2 linked regions of the Thiosulfativibrio zosterae genome follow. The protein of the gene in region 2 binds, or shares a complex with, the protein of the main gene of each other region. Links are inferred from orthologs where the notes say so. Each region holds a gene or a part of one and is shown on either strand. Other genes may lie near its edges.

The links. The genes of interacting proteins can lie anywhere in the genome.
Region 1: the proteins of mfd (region 2) and uvrA are in contact, whole or in part, in a crystal structure (PDB 4DFC), measured with the Escherichia coli proteins. The link is inferred for Thiosulfativibrio zosterae from one-to-one orthologs.

The regions. Positions count from the first base shown.
Region 1 is NZ_AP021888.1:591,371-597,882, forward strand. What follows is about bases 564-3,965. They hold uvrA (excinuclease ABC subunit UvrA), read right to left. Parts: upstream 3,578-3,965; coding sequence 764-3,577; downstream 564-763. Other genes in these bases: THMIRH_RS02470 (DUF2927 domain-containing protein), read right to left, coding at 564-736; THMIRH_RS02480 (hypothetical protein), read left to right, coding at 3,736-3,965. In the rest of the region: more of THMIRH_RS02470, read right to left, coding at 1-563; more of THMIRH_RS02480, read left to right, coding at 3,966-4,776; THMIRH_RS02485 (YggS family pyridoxal phosphate-dependent enzyme), read right to left, coding at 4,888-5,577; ppk2 (polyphosphate kinase 2), read left to right, coding at 5,698-6,492. UniProt on the Escherichia coli protein: The UvrABC repair system catalyzes the recognition and processing of DNA lesions. UvrA is an ATPase and a DNA-binding protein. A damage recognition complex composed of 2 UvrA and 2 UvrB subunits scans DNA for abnormalities.
Region 2 is NZ_AP021888.1:1,418,592-1,427,832, forward strand. What follows is about bases 2,189-6,218. They hold mfd (transcription-repair coupling factor), read right to left. Parts: upstream 5,884-6,218; coding sequence 2,389-5,883; downstream 2,189-2,388. Other genes in these bases: THMIRH_RS06535 (CsiV family protein), read right to left, coding at 2,189-2,284; THMIRH_RS06545 (hypothetical protein), read left to right, coding at 5,977-6,218. Also shown: excinuclease ABC subunit UvrC, read right to left, coding at 1-632; THMIRH_RS06530 (S49 family peptidase), read left to right, coding at 703-1,632; more of THMIRH_RS06535, read right to left, coding at 1,694-2,188; more of THMIRH_RS06545, read left to right, coding at 6,219-7,191; THMIRH_RS06550 (NAD(P)/FAD-dependent oxidoreductase), read left to right, coding at 7,369-8,685; THMIRH_RS06555 (trimeric intracellular cation channel family protein), read left to right, coding at 8,787-9,241. UniProt on the Escherichia coli protein: Couples transcription and DNA repair by recognizing RNA polymerase (RNAP) stalled at DNA lesions. Mediates ATP-dependent release of RNAP and its truncated transcript from the DNA, and recruitment of nucleotide excision repair machinery to the damaged site.

The DNA.
Region 1 (6,512 bases), 830 kb from region 2 along the record:
ACATTTTTTGAATGCTTGCTTTCAGAATTGGCTGACTTTGTGAAAAGCTCATGCCTGCTTTGATTGCTGGATCATAAAGCAGTTTTAACATCACATAGTCTAATCCCGTTAAATAATCGAGTTTACTCGCATCATTGGCAATGCTTGGATTCACCCAGTCAGAATCATTGGGTAATCCAAGGGCTTGGGTGGTTTCTTCCACAATACAGGCTGGTAAAAGCCCACGGCTCATCGCATGGTCAACGGGTATGACCACGCTGGCTTGTATAATTTCATGATGCTGGTTTCGTTTAAAACTGGCGATACAATTGGATTCTTTCGCTAAATAACCCATCTTTGAGCCTGCCCATTTTTCAATGGTTGTCTTAAAATAAGCGTCTTTGGTTAAGATGATTCTAAAATTGGGTTTATCTTTAAGATGACTTTGTTTTATAGCGTGGTTCGTGATGCTGGCAAGATGATTCATTTGAACTTGAGCCATTTCTTCGATTAAAGGAATGGGTCCTTGAAGATGCTCGTAGCTTAATTGATAAATAATCGGCACTTGCCATTTTACAATTCTGAGATCTGTTTTTTGATATTCGTTTTTCAATGCAACTTCGTTAAAGGCGCGTTGAATGTACTCAGGGTCTTGCCAATCAGTCAAAGCGTTGGCCTGGCATATCCCACTGAACAAAGCCAAGCTAAGTGGCAAATGCATGGCCAGTCGCAAACTAACTGAATTAAATAATGCCATTTTTGCCTCAAATTTGACCAGGCCTGGTCATTTTAAACCTAATAATGGCTTTAAATAGTGGCCAGTGTAAGAATCAGGATGCTTGGCAATGGTTTCTGGTGTGCCGGTGGCGATAATCATTCCGCCGCCTGAACCGCCTTCAGGGCCAAGATCGATAATCCAGTCGGCGGTTTTTATCACATCTAAGTTATGCTCAATAATAACAATTGTATTACCTTGGTCACGCAGGTTTTGAATAACTTTTAACAGCAATTCGATGTCATGAAAGTGCAGACCTGTCGTCGGTTCATCCAAAATATAGAGCGTATTGCCAGTATCTCTTTTAGACAATTCTTTGGCTAATTTGACGCGTTGCGCTTCTCCACCCGACAAAGTGGTGGCGCTTTGTCCTAAACGAATATAGCCTAAGCCAACTTCAATCAGCATTTGCAGTTTACGAGCAATGACTGGAATGGCATCAAAGAAGGCGCGTGCATCTTCAACGGTCATGTCCAAAATTTGGTGAATATTTTTGCCTTTGTACTCAACGGCTAAAGTTTCACGATTATAGCGCGCGCCTTGACAAACATCGCAAGCCACATAGACATCGGGCAAAAAGTGCATCTCCACTTTAATAACGCCATCCCCTTGGCAAGCCTCACAGCGTCCACCTTTCACATTAAAACTAAAACGCCCAGGTGTATAGCCTCTGGTACGAGATTCAGGTGTGGCAGAGAGCAGTTCTCGTATAGGAGTAAATAAGCCGGTGTAGGTGGCGGGATTTGAGCGAGGCGTTCTGCCAATGGGGCTTTGATCGATATTCACTGCTTTATCAAAGTGTTCGATACCTTCTAGTTTTTGATAAGGGGCAGGTTCATGCATCGCGCCATTGAGTTTGTTGGCGACAATCTTAGACAAGGTTCCGTTAATTAATGTAGATTTGCCCGAGCCAGAAACGCCGGTGACGCAAGTGAGTAAGCGTGCTGGAATTTCAAGGGTGACATTCTTTAAGTTGTTACCCGATGCGCCAATAATGCGCAACCACTCTTTCGGGGTGGGCAGTCTATTTTCTGGCACTTCAATTTTTCTTGAGCCATTCAAAAATTGCCCCGTTAAAGAAGCGGGCGTATCCATGATTTGTTGTGGCGTACCTTGCGCCATAATGCGCCCGCCATGCACACCCGCTCCAGGGCCTATGTCTAGTACATAGTCTGCCGCTCGAATGGCATCTTCATCATGTTCAACCACTATGACGGTATTTCCTAGGTCTCGCAGATGAATTAGGGTCTGTAGTAAACGGTCATTGTCGCGTTGATGTAAGCCAATAGAAGGCTCGTCTAATACATACATGACACCGACGAGGCCAGCCCCAATTTGACTGGCTAGGCGAATGCGTTGCGCCTCTCCACCGGATAGTGTGTCGGCACTGCGGTCAAGGGTTAAATAGTTAAGACCTACATTCACCAAGAAAGACAAACGGTCGCGCACTTCTTTAATGATTTTGTCAGCAATTTGACCTTTAGCACCTTCCAATTCCAGTTGATTGAAGTAAGCCTGCAATTCGCCAACGGGTAAGTGAGTGAGTTCTGGTATGGTTCGATTGTCAACAAACACATGGCGTGCGATTTCGTTTAAGCGCGTCCCATGGCAGCTTTTACAGGGTTGTGACATCCGATATTTGTCGAGTTCATCGCGCACGGTTTTGCTGTCTGTTTCAGCATAGCGACGCTCCATATTGGGAATAACCCCTTCAAAACGACGCGTGTCGCTATAACGACCATGCGGCAATGGAATTTTTTTGGTGCCAGAACCGAATAGGATGACATTTTGATGCGCCTCACTTAGAGAGTCCCAAGGGGCTTCAATATCAAACTTGTAATAGTCAGTGACGGCTTTCAGGATATCGTAATAATATTTATGGCGTCTATCCCAGCCACGGATCGCACCACCCGCCAAACTGAGTTCGGGGTGAATAATAACGCGATGCGCATCAAAGGTTTCTTTAATGCCAAGACCATCACAACTTGGGCAAGCGCCATGTGGATTGTTAAACGAAAAAATACGCGGTTCTAACTCAGGAACCGAATAGCCACAATGCGGGCAAGCAAAGCGTTCTGAGAATACTAAATGAAAATCATCGGCTTCGTCCATGGGGACAATTTCAGCAATCCCATCGGCTAAATGAAGTGCTGTTTCAAAAGATTCCGCGAGGCGTTGCTTTATATCTTCACGAATCTTAAAGCGGTCAATGACCACATCGATGTTGTGTTTTTTGTTTTTATCAAGCGCAATAGAGCCCTCTAAATCATGCAGCTGGCCGTTAATGCGTGCGCGTATAAAACCTTGTGCTTTCAGTTCTTCCAGCAGATTGACATGCTCACCTTTTTTGCCACGCACCACTGGTGCAATCAGCATACATTTGGTTTCGGCAGGCAGTTCAAGGGTTCTGTCGACCATTTGACTGACGGTTTGCGCCTCTAGGTCGCAGCCATGCGTTGGGCAGCGCGGCGTGCCCGCACGTGCAAATAGCAGGCGCAAATAATCATAAATTTCGGTTACCGTACCAACGGTCGAGCGCGGATTGTGAGAGGTGGATTTTTGTTCAATTGAAATGGCCGGAGATAACCCTTCGATATGATCGATATCGGGTTTTTCCATCACCGATAAAAATTGGCGCGCATAGGTCGAAAGCGACTCGACATAACGGCGTTGCCCTTCGGCATAAATCGTATCAAAGGCTAAAGAAGATTTGCCTGAGCCCGATAAACCGGTAATCACAATCAGTTTATCTCTTGGCAAAGTTACATCAATATTCTTTAAATTGTGTGTACGAGCCCCACGAACAATGATCTCTTCTAACATGCTAAACCCGCGCTGAATAAAAAGCGCATTATAACAAAACAAAAAAAACTTAAGTTTTTGATTTATTTGTCGTTAAACACTATAGAATAAAAATACTAGACAAAATAAAGAAAATTTTATCGGCTCGGCAAGGGAAAAGTTCGAGAAGGAATTTAATTATGGCGAATACAATTACAAATATGCCAAGCAATATTGCACAGTTATTGGGCAATACCGATGGCACCAAAAATGCCAAGGAACAGAATACTCTGTCACCTGCGCAACAGTCAGCCAATCAAAAAGCACAAGACTTGTTGTCTAAACAGCCGAGAGATGAATTTTCACCCTCTGCCAAAGGCTTGCAAGCGGCTGCATCCATTGAGAAATATCAAAATACCTACGCTTATAGCCAAACCATGAGTATGTCTTTGACCACTCAAGAGGGCGATACGGTGAAGGTAGATTTTCGTCAGCTTTATGCACAATATCAAGAATACAAAAGCGAGCAATCTGCCGAAACGGGCCCTAAAGGAGCTCGTATGTTTGAATCTAAACAAGCGATGGAAGCCACCGCTTTTGAAGAGCAATTTGGGTTTTCGGTTGAGGGTAATCTCAACGAAAATGAACTCAAAGCCGTTTTTGATGTGTTTGAGCAGGTCGATAGTTTAGCCAATGAGTTTTATGGCGGTAACATCGAAGCGGCTCTGCAAAAAGCACAAGACTTGAATGTTGATTTTGGGCAGATCAAAAACATGAGTTTGGATTTACAAAAATCTGAATCTCGCTCCACCAGTTATCAGCAAGCGGCAGCCTATAAAGGGGTTGCCCAAACCCCTGCAGATGCTCAACAAAAACCTGCGGATGACGAACAAGCCGCTGGCAATATTGCAGACTTGCCTCCCTATTTACAAAAATGGCAAGATGCGATTAATAGCTTAAACGAACGGTTTGCCAATGCCCGTGCCGCATTTGATGAAATGATGTCGGGTGTTACGGCACAGCGTTTTCCAGAGCAGGATACTCAGCCTGGCTGGTATGAACGCATTAAAGGTTTTCACGATATGTTAGCGGAAGCGGCAAATCTAGATAAAATCACACTGGCACCGAGCGGGGTAGAAATCCCAACAGGTCCATTGGTTTCTGATGCGGAAAGTGCTACCGAAAACATGACAGAAAATGGTGAAGAAAATAGTTCAGAAACCCCTAAAGAAACTGCCTAGTCAGGCGATAACTTAATTAGTGGTTAGGGTTTCGCAGAAAATCCAAAATCCCTCAAAAAGGAGAGCGGCCGAAGGTGATGAAAATCTCTTCGGCTTTTTCGTTTTAATGGTTTAGTTTTTATGGTAGTTTCGTGCGCCAAAAATATCGGTACCAATTCTTACTAGGGTTGCACCCTCGGCAATCGCCGCTTCTAAGTCACCTGACATGCCCATTGATAAAGTATCCAGCTTAGCTTCAGGAAAGGCGGCTTGGCAACGGGCAAGTAGTTCACGCATTTTGGCAAAAGGCTGGCGTTGCTGTTCAAAGTCGGTTGCTATTTCAGGAATGGCCATGAGTCCGCGGCATTCTAGATTTTTCATCGCCATGATTTCTGGCAAAACGCTACAAACTTCCTCCGGGCTAAATCCAGCTTTACTCGCTTCTTGGCTGATATTCACTTCCAATAAGATGTGCAGTTTTCCCAATTCAACAGGGCGTTGATCATTTAAGCGTTGCGCTATTTTTAAACGGTCTACGCTGTGAACCCAAGCAAAGTTCTCTGCAATGGGTTTGGTTTTATTGGACTGAATCGGGCCAATAAAATGCCACTCCAAATCTGGGCGCAGGGCAATTTTTTCCAACGCCTCTTGCACATAGTTTTCACCAAAACACTGTTGGCCTTGTGCGGCAATCACATTCACCGCTTCAATCGGTTTGGTTTTGCTGACAGCCAAAAGCTGCACTTCTGGCTTGTGGTAGGTTTGTTGTGCCTGTTGAAGGCGTTGTTTAACAGTTTGATAATTATCGATTAAAGTATTCATAAGGGGTTTATTAGCGTTTCCTAATTAAGTGGGCTTATTTTGCGTATTAATTTATTTCATTATTCGTAAGAGTTTAGCAGGCGTAAAATGAAAAAGTTAATAAAACAAACAGGAAGTTGCATGAAAAAAATAAAATCCAGTGAAGCCAATTACCCCTACACAGATAAACTCTCTAGAGATATGTATGAACAGCAAAAAATCTTGCTACAAATAGAGCTCTTAAAATTACAAAAATGGATGAAGCAAACCGGCAACCGCATGGTGGTTGTTTTTGAGGGGCGTGATGCGGCGGGCAAAGGTGGCACCATTAAAAGGATTACCGAACATCTTAATCCGCGTGGTGCGCGTGTTGTGGCTTTGGATAAACCCAGTGAAAGCGAAGCGGGGCAATGGTATTTTCAACGCTATATTCAGCATTTGCCAACATCAGGTGAGATGGTGTTGTTTGACCGTTCTTGGTATAACCGTGCGGGAGTGGAACGCGTCATGGGGTTTTGCACACCGCCAGAATATAATCAGTTTGTGCATCAAGCGCCAGAGTTTGAGCGCATGGTCACCGCCAGTGGCATTAGCCTGATTAAGTTTTGGTTTTCGGTGGGGCAAAAAGAACAATTACGCCGTTTTAACGCCCGTAAGCATGATCCGCTTAAACAGTGGAAACTCAGTCCAATGGACTTGGCCTCATTAACGCGTTGGGATGAATATACCAAAGCCAAAGAAGATATGTTTTTCTACACCAATACCAATGAAGCGCCTTGGACAGTTATTAAATCGAATGATAAAAAGCGTGCCCGTCTTGAAGCCATGCGCTTTTTACTGTGTCAATTTGATTATGACGGCAAAGACAAAGATGCCATAGGCGTGGTAGACCCTTTGATTGTGAGCAGTGGCGAAGATGTCTTTAAAGAAGATTAAACAATATTAAAAAATAAAAT
Region 2 (9,241 bases):
AAAGATTCAATCACTTCAAAACTTTTACCGGCCAAAAAGTTTAAGGTATTTTTAACATCTTCTTGATAATCCGCATCAGACACCAAGCCCGCTACGCAGGGCCCAGAGCAGCGTTTAATTTGATATTGCAAACATGGGCGTGAGCGATGATTGAATACCGAGTCAGCACATTGGCGCACCTGAAAAATCTTTTGCATACTGTGCAAAGTTTGATGCACGGCAGCAGTATTAGGAAAGGGGCCAAAATAGTCGCCTTGGCGTCGTTTAGCGCCACGGTGATAGCTGAGTGCGGGATATTTTTTGTGCGTTGAAACATAAATATAGGGGTAAGACTTATCATCCCTAAACAAAATATTGTATTTGGGCATGAGTTTTTTGATGAGGGTGTTTTCTAAGATTAAGGCTTCACTCTCGGTATCTGTGACGATGGTTTCGATACGAGCCACCTGTGAAACCATGGATTCAGTCTTGATATCGGTATGTTGCTTATTAAAATAACTCGAAACACGACGCTTAAGGTTTTTGGCTTTTCCGACATAAATAATTTTGTCGGCTTCATTAAACATTTGGTAAACGCCAGGGCGTTCGGTTAGGTTTTTTAAAAAGGCTTGTATATCGAATTTTTCAGTCATGGGTTTTCAGGTAGAATGCCGTTTAATCTATTATTGATGTTAAATTATAATTGTTTTGAAGGATAAAGAGATGGAAGACAATCAACAAGGTTTGAATCGTCTGGCTAAAGCGGCAGAGATTTTTATTAAACAAGAGCGCTGGAGCCGCCGTTGGACCAATTTACTGAAGCTTTCTGTTATCGCCTATTTTGCGGTTTTAATTTGGATGATGACCGCACAGTTTTCACCAGAAGTTGAATCTATGAGCGGCAATGAGCACCTAGCCGTTGTTAAACTAGATGGTCCAATTATGCCTGGCACAAAAATCAGTGCTGAAGCTTTTAATCCTTTATTAGAAGAAGCCTTTAAAGACAAACAGGCTAAAGCGGTGGTGATTCAAGCCAATTCGCCTGGCGGCAGTCCGGTTCAGTCAGCCATGATTAATGATGAAATCACCCGCTTAAAGGCGCAATATAACAAGCCGGTTTATGTGGTGGTTGAAGATATGTGTGCTTCAGGCTGTTATTACATCGCCGTTGCTGCAGATAAAATTTATGCCAATAAAGGTTCTATTATTGGATCTATAGGCGTGCGAATGGACAGCTTTGGTTTTACCGGTTTAATGGACAAGCTCGGTATTGAAAACCGCTCTATGCATGCTGGTGAACACAAAACCTTTATTGATCCGTTTGGGCCTAAAGATGAAGCGGGCAGACAATTTTTTCAAGAGCGTATTTTAGAAAGAACCCATCAACAATTTATTGAAACGGTTAGAAAAGGCCGTGGCGACCGAATTAAAGAAACCCCAGAAACTTACACTGGATTGGTTTGGTTAGGAGATGAAGCCGTTGAAAACGGTATGATTGATGGCCTAGCGGATATCGGTAAAGTAAAACGCGATATGGGCTTAGAGGATGTTCGCGTGTTTGAAGGTGAGAAAAGCGTTATGCAACAGTTGATGGGCGATTTGGGATCGGAAGCCTCTTTGAGCTTTCAGCAGTTTTTAACCACCTTAAAGTAATCTTTTAAAGATACAAAAAAACCGAACTCAGTTCGGTTTTTTTGTTTTTAAGGGTTTTAAATTAATCTTCAACCGGCTGAACTTTTACCAAAGCACCAAACAGCGGATGGTCTATGTAATGAATTTCATCTTTCAATACTTTACGAGATTCTTTCAAATAAAAGCGCCATACAGGGGGCATGCCTACCATAGGCTCGACTATTTCCATTTTTTGTTGCTTTCCCAAGTCATCTCTGACTCTGCTCGGAATGGCTTTATCAACCTGAAACTCAACATCTATATGCGGATAACGCGATTTATAAAATAAAAAATCGCCTTTTACTTTAGAGGTCCATTCCGTTTCTGGGTAGTTTTCAAACGAAATGCGTGTTGCCTTTTCTTCTGGCAAGCCGTAAACCGCATAGGCTTGATGCATTAAAATTTTGTAACCAATCTCAGGTTTTAATTTTTTGGCTTGGGATGCCAGCATCAAATACTTATCATTAAGGGGCTCAGCGGGCACGCTACCATCTAGGTCTATATCGGTATCAATCAATGGCCAAGTTTCTTCTGTCCAACCGCGTATGGCTGTGGTTTCAAAAATTAAAAGTTCTACTTGGTATTTGGGATACGGCTGACTATTTTTGTCAGATGCCATCGTTGCTAAGGGCAATGTGGCCCAAGCAGCGAATATAACAGGAGTTAGTGAGCGTAAGTTCAATCGATTCATCTTTAACTTGAAATTCTCTTTAAGTGAGCTTTATTTAAAGCTCAAAATTATGAACGCACCCTAATACTTTCAACAATCACTTCGAGCGCCTGAATGCGTTGTTCAATATTAGGCATTGTAGCGAAATATTTCAGTTCGGTTTGACCTTTTAGTTGGTAGTGTTTAGGAGCATTTTGAATCAGTTTAATCAAAGACAAAGCATCTAGGCTAGGTTGTGGACCAAACTGGATGCGAATCATGCTGTCATTGGCTTCAACTTTTTGAAAATTCATGGGGTCGATTAACAGCTTGACCTGGGTGACTGCAAATAAGTGTTTGACTTGATCGGGCAATAAACCAAAACGGTCAATCATTTCGACCTCTAATTCTCGTAAAGCATTCTCGTCATTGGCACTGGCAATACGCTTGTAAAAAACCAAACGCGTGTGAATATCTGGCAGATAATCCTCTGGAATTAACGCGGGAACGCCCAAATTCACTTCACATCCTTGATGTAAAGAAGTACTCAGCTCTGGGCGTTTGCCAGATTTTAAAGCTCTCACGGCTCTATCAAGTAGTTCAGAGTAAAGGGTGAAACCAATTTCTTGGATTTGACCTGACTGGCCATCTCCCAGCAATTCTCCCGCACCTCGAATTTCCAAATCGTGACTGGCCAACATAAAGCCCGCCCCAAGGGTGTCGTGTTTGGCGATGGCGGTTAATCGCTTTTCGGCATCTTTGGTCAACAAAACCTTTGCAGGTGTAAACAAATACGCATAGGCTTTGTGATGCGAGCGTCCCACGCGACCACGCAATTGATGTAATTGTGCCAAACCAAACTTATCAGCACGATGAATAAGAATGGTATTTGCGGTCGGAATGTCGATCCCCGTTTCAATGATGGTGGTACAAACCAATATTTGAAATTTACGGTGATAAAAGTTTTCCATTACCTGCTCAAGTTCTCGTTCATGCATTTGGCCATGCGCAGAGGCAACTTTGGCTTCTGGTAGCAGAGCTTGCATTTCTTCGGTCATGGCTTCTATTTTGGCAACATCATTAAACAGTAAATAAATTTGACCACCACGGCGAATTTCACGCAAACAGGCCTCACGCACCACATCTGGATTCCATTCTTGCACAAAGGTTTGTACAGCAAGGCGTTTCGCAGGCGCTGTGGCAATAATGGATAAATCACGCAAATCATTCATGGCCATATTAAGCGTTCTAGGAATTGGCGTTGCGGTCATGGTGAGCACATCAATTTCGGCACGCATCTTTTTGAGTTGTTCTTTTTGACGCACCCCAAAACGATGTTCTTCATCAATAATAATCAAGCCTAAGTTGCCAAAAGCCATATCTTTTTGAATCAGCTTGTGTGTCCCGATAACAATATCCACCTGATTATTTTTGACCGCCTCTAAAATATCTTTTTGTTCTTTGGCGGTTTGAAAACGAGAAAGCCCTTCAACTCGAATTGGCCAGTCTGCAAAGCGGTTTCTAAAGTTTTCTAGGTGTTGCTGAGAAAGCAGGGTGGTTGGCACCAATACCGCAACTTGTTTACCCGCATAAGCGGCGGTAAAAGCGGCTCTCATGGCCACCTCTGTTTTACCAAAGCCAACATCGCCGCACACCAAACGATCCATGGGTTTATCGGAGTGCATATCTTGCAATACGGCTTCAATGGCAGCTTCTTGATCAGGCGTTTCTTCAAAGGGAAAGCCATTTTTAAAACGCGCATAGGCTTCTTCGTTAGATTCAAATGCAAAGCCAGATAAAGCAGCTCTTTGTGCATAGATGTCGAGCAATTCGGCAGCAACATCATGGACTTTTTCAGCGGCTTTGCGTTTGGCTTTTTCCCACTTATCAGAACCTAACTTATGCAAAGGAGCAGTTTCTGCACTGGCACCTGTGTATCGACTGACCAGGTGCAAAGAAGTAACAGGCACAAACAATTTGTCTTCGTTGGCGTATTCAATCATCAGAAACTCTTGTTCTTCTGCTTGAATAACCATTTTTTCTAAACCACGATAACGTCCAACACCATGATCTATATGCACAATTGGGCTACCCATGTCTAGTTCGATGAGGTTGGCAATGGCGGTGTTAAAGTCGCTGTGTTTGGTTTTACGACGGCGCTTTTGCACCACCGTTTTACCCAAAATTTGGCTCTCAGAGATAATACAAAACTCTGGCGTGACTAAAGAGTCTTCTAGAGGACCGACCACAATAGAATATTGAGCTTGCCCATTTTTAGACGGTTTAGACTGTTCAAGTCCTTGGGTAAATTCCAGCCAGCTTTCAATGGGCTTAGGATGATGTTTTTGCTTTTTCAAAAGCCCAATAAGCGTTTCTCTGCGGCCGGTTGACTCAGCACAAAACATCACTCGACCAGAATATTGGTCCAAAAATGCATTGAGTTTGGCCAGTGGATAATCGCTGTGATTTTGAATGGTTAGGTCAGGCAAGGCTTGCAGGTTAAAAAACAAGGTATGCTTTTGTTGCTTAGCTGCTTGCTCGTCTAAAAAAGAAACGCGATGAAATTGTTTAAGGTGTGTCAGGGTTTCCGTTTTATTTAAAACCAAAACCTCTGGCTTTAAAATCGGGTAATCAGGATTGTGCTGCCCGATTTGGTAGCGTTCTTGATAATCCGCATAGTTGGCATCCAACGGGTCTTCAATACTATTGTCATCAAAAAAGACCGTTGTGCTCGGCAAATAATCAAATAAGGTTGCCGTACTCTTGTGGAATAAGGGCAGATAATATTCCAACCCATCTACCATTTGTTTTTGGCTAACGCTTTTGTAAATGTGACTATTGCGAGCATCTTCACCAAACACCGTACGGAAAGCTTGGCGGAATTGTTCAATACCTTGCGGGTTTAAATCATATTCTTTGGCTGGCAATAATTGGATGCGCTCAATTTTTTCTAGCGAACGCTGAGTTTCTGGATCAAAACTGCGAATAGTTTCAATTTCAGTGTCAAACAAATCCAGTCGATAGGGGGTTTTACTGCCCATGGGAAACAAATCAATCAAAGCGCCTCTGACCGCAAATTCACCATGCTCATTCACTTGGCTAACTCTTTGGTAACCACCCACTTCTAGTTGGCTAATAAAAGATTCGATATCCAGCTCTTGTCCGCGATTGAGCAAAAAGGTGTATTGATCAATAAAGCTATGCGGCACGAGGCGCTGCATCAAGCCGGGCAAGGTAATCACTAAAATACCTTTTTGCGTGCTCGGCAATTGATAAAGTGTTTTTAAACGCTGTGAGATAATATCTTGATGAGGTGAAAACTGATCATAAGGCAAGGTTTCCCATTCCGGAAACTGTAGAATAGGCAAACTTTCATCTACAAAGAAAGACAACAATTCAGACATTTGATTGGCTAAAGTGCTGTTTTCAGCCAAATAAATAACCAGGCCTGGTTGTTTTTGAGCCTGATTAATCAGTGAAATGGCTTTTTCAGTCGGTGAGTTTAAGTGCCAATAAGAGCGATGACCTTGCATCAAAATGGCATCTTTGAACAGAATCGGGGTGGTTGCAGATTTTTTAGACATGAGTAACTGGTTTTCTTTCAAAAACCGTATTCTACCCTAAGCGTCGCCTAAGTTTGAGTGTTGCCGTCAGGATTCATAAAAGGAAAACATAAAATGGAAGGTGCTTGGGCATTTAATTGGGTACAAATCTTGAGACATCAGAGTCGCTCAGTTTGGCTATTAGGATTGACCTTAACAGGCTTTGCCTTGTGGGGATGGACTGGTTTTACTAACGATTTATGGCAGCCAGTTGTGTTGGCATTTATTGCGCTTGTTGTGATGAGTTTGCTCAGTATCTATTTATTAGATTCATTCAAATCCGCCGTATTTATTTTTGGCGCCAGTAGCCTATTGTTCATATTATTGATAGGGTTAGGTCTTCTTTTTAATGACAACTATCAAGAATCAACGGCGTTTGGCTGGGTCATTATTTTGATTATGATGATGAGCAATCTCACCCATATCATCACCACCTTACACCGCGAAATGGCGCGCGGCGCTCATCAATATGATGGCATTGCAGAAGCCATTCGAATCAACAGTGGGCCAATTTTCTTGTCTAACACAACCACCTTAGCTGGCTTTTTGATGGTGGGTTGGTTTGATACAACATTTCAAGAGATGGCGCTAACCGTTTTATTGGGTTGGGCTTTAATTACAATTTTGCTGCTGATCTTTTTACCCTGGATTATGATGAACTGGTTATTGGAATTCAGAGTAGGGCATTACCAAGACCGCCACGGTTTTTTATTTATTGCGGATTATTTGCAGAAATCTCCTGTGAGTGCTAAAGCACTCAGTGCTCTGTTAATTGCCTTGTCGGCAGTGGCATTAGGACTATTGGTTTGGGCATTTTCAGACTATCAGGCTCTATTAATGATGTTATTAAGCAGTGGTATTCTACTGGGCATTTTTTGGCAAAATTTAAAGCTTACCTTAGCTGTTTTGGCCGTCAGCGCCTTAGCAGTATTACTGGCATTTGCCATGATGAAGTTGAGCATTGCTTTCGATGAACAAGCACTCTTAATCACCTTAGTCATTCCTTTAGGGATAGTTTTGGATGATGCAATACATTTTTTTAGCCGAATTAGACGAGCTAAACAAGGATTTTATCGTGATGATTTATCCGCAATCCGCTTCACTTTAAGCAGTATTGGGCGCCCAATTTGGAATACAAGCCTGTTACTTTTTGTAGGGTTAACGGTTTTATTAATATTTGGTAACTCTATGATTTATCAGTTAAGTATCTTAACTTTACTTTCGATAGCATTGGCTACCTTTATGGTGCTAGTCTTATTGCCCGCACTTTATATTAGTAAATCCTTATAAGTAAAAATATTATTCCATTCATCAAACTTATTTATGGCAATTATTCATAAAATCTATTTTTAATTTTTGAGTATATACTGCAAGATAGGCGACACAAAAGTTACGGCAATTCATTTATGACTTCAAAATTCTTAAATGATTACCCATTTATAAAAATGCAATAAAGGAAATAATCAGATGGCAACTATTGTTATTGTAGGTTCAAGTACCGGTGGCTTACCCATGGCATACGATGTTCGTAAGCACCTAGGTAAAGAACACACTGTAAAAGTCGTTAACGCGGTAGAAGAATTTAGTTTCGTCCCTTCAAACCCATGGGTTGCAGTGGGCTGGCGTAAACCTGAAGATATTTCTTTCAAACTAGAACCTCACTTAACTCGTAAGGGTGTAGAGTTTTTCAACCAAACAGTCACCAAACTAGATGCAGACAATAACAAGCTAGTTTTAGACGATGGTTCTGAAATGGCTTATGACTACCTAATTTTAGCCACTGGCCCAGCCTTGGCATTCAATGAAGTGCCTGGTTTTGGTCCTAAGAGCCATGGTGGTAACACAGTGTCTGTTTGTACAACGCCTCATGCTGCTGAAGCTTATGAGCAATGGGAAGAATTCTGTCAAAACCCTGGTCCAATCATTATTGGTGCGGTTCAAGGTGCTTCATGTTTCGGTCCAGCATACGAATTTGCCATGATTATGGAAACAGATTTGCGTAAGCGTAAAATTCGTAGCCAAGTACCTATGACTTTTGTGACCGCAGAACCTTATATCGGACATTTAGGTTTGAATGGTGTTGGTGATTCTAAAGGTTTGATGGAAGCTGAAATGCGCGCACGTCACATCAACTGGATTTGTAACGCCAAAACAACCAAAATTGAAGATGGCGTCATGTATGTTGATGAACACAACTCTCGTGGTGATGTGATTGACCAACATGAATTACCTTTCAAATACTCAATGATGTTGCCTGCATTTAAAGGTTCACAGTTCCTAGTTGACTTGGTAGATCCTGATGCTTCAAAAATGGGTGGCCCATTAGTCAACCCACGTGGTTTTGTTAAGGTTGACCAATTTAGCCGTAACCCAACTTACCATAATATTTATGCTTTGGGTGTTGGTATTGCCATTCCGCCTGTTGACACTAAGTGCCCAGTTCCCTGTGGTACGCCAAAAACTGGCTTGATGATTGAGTCAATGGTAACGGCAATTTGTCACAACCTAGAAGCCAACTTGGAAGGCAAAGATCCACACGAAATCCCAACTTGGAACACTGTGTGTCTTGCTGACATGGGCGATACAGGTGCCGCTTTCGTTGCCTTACCTCAAATTCCTCCACGTAACTTAACTTGGGCTAAAAAAGGTAAGTGGGTGCATTTAGCGAAAATTGCGTTTGAGAAATACTTCATCCGCAATATGAAAGCAGGTAACTCTGAGCCAATTTATCAGAAGTACATCATGAAAATGCTAGGCATTACGCGTTTGAAGTCTGATAGTTAATTGAGTCATTATTGACGCTTCTTAAAAGCCCTCTTAAAGAGGGCTTTTTCATTTATAATGCTGCCTCAATTGCCTATTTGGTCTGAGGACTCGCACACATCATGGTTGAAATTTTTTCTGGCTTACACTATCTAGACATTTTGGGAACGATTGTTTTTGCGTTTTCAGGTCTGCTGGCAGCCAGCCGTAAACAACTGGATTTATTTGGCGCTATTGTCATTGCCATGGTGACAGCGATTGGTGGCGGTACCTTGCGAGACTTAATTCTAGACCAACCTATTTTTTGGGTTAAAGACCCTTCTTATATTTACATCATCACTGTCGCAACCATTTTTTTATTTTATTACGCGCGTTTCTATCATGTACCCATGAAATCCTTACTTTTTTTAGACGCCGTTGGACTCGCCGCCTTTACCGTTATTGGTGCTCACAAAGCCATCTTATTGGATTTAGATGATGCCATTATTATTATGACAGCCGTCATGACCGGGGTTGTCGGGGGTGTCATTCGTGATGTACTGGTTGGAGAGGTTCCTTTAATTTTTCGTAAAGAAAT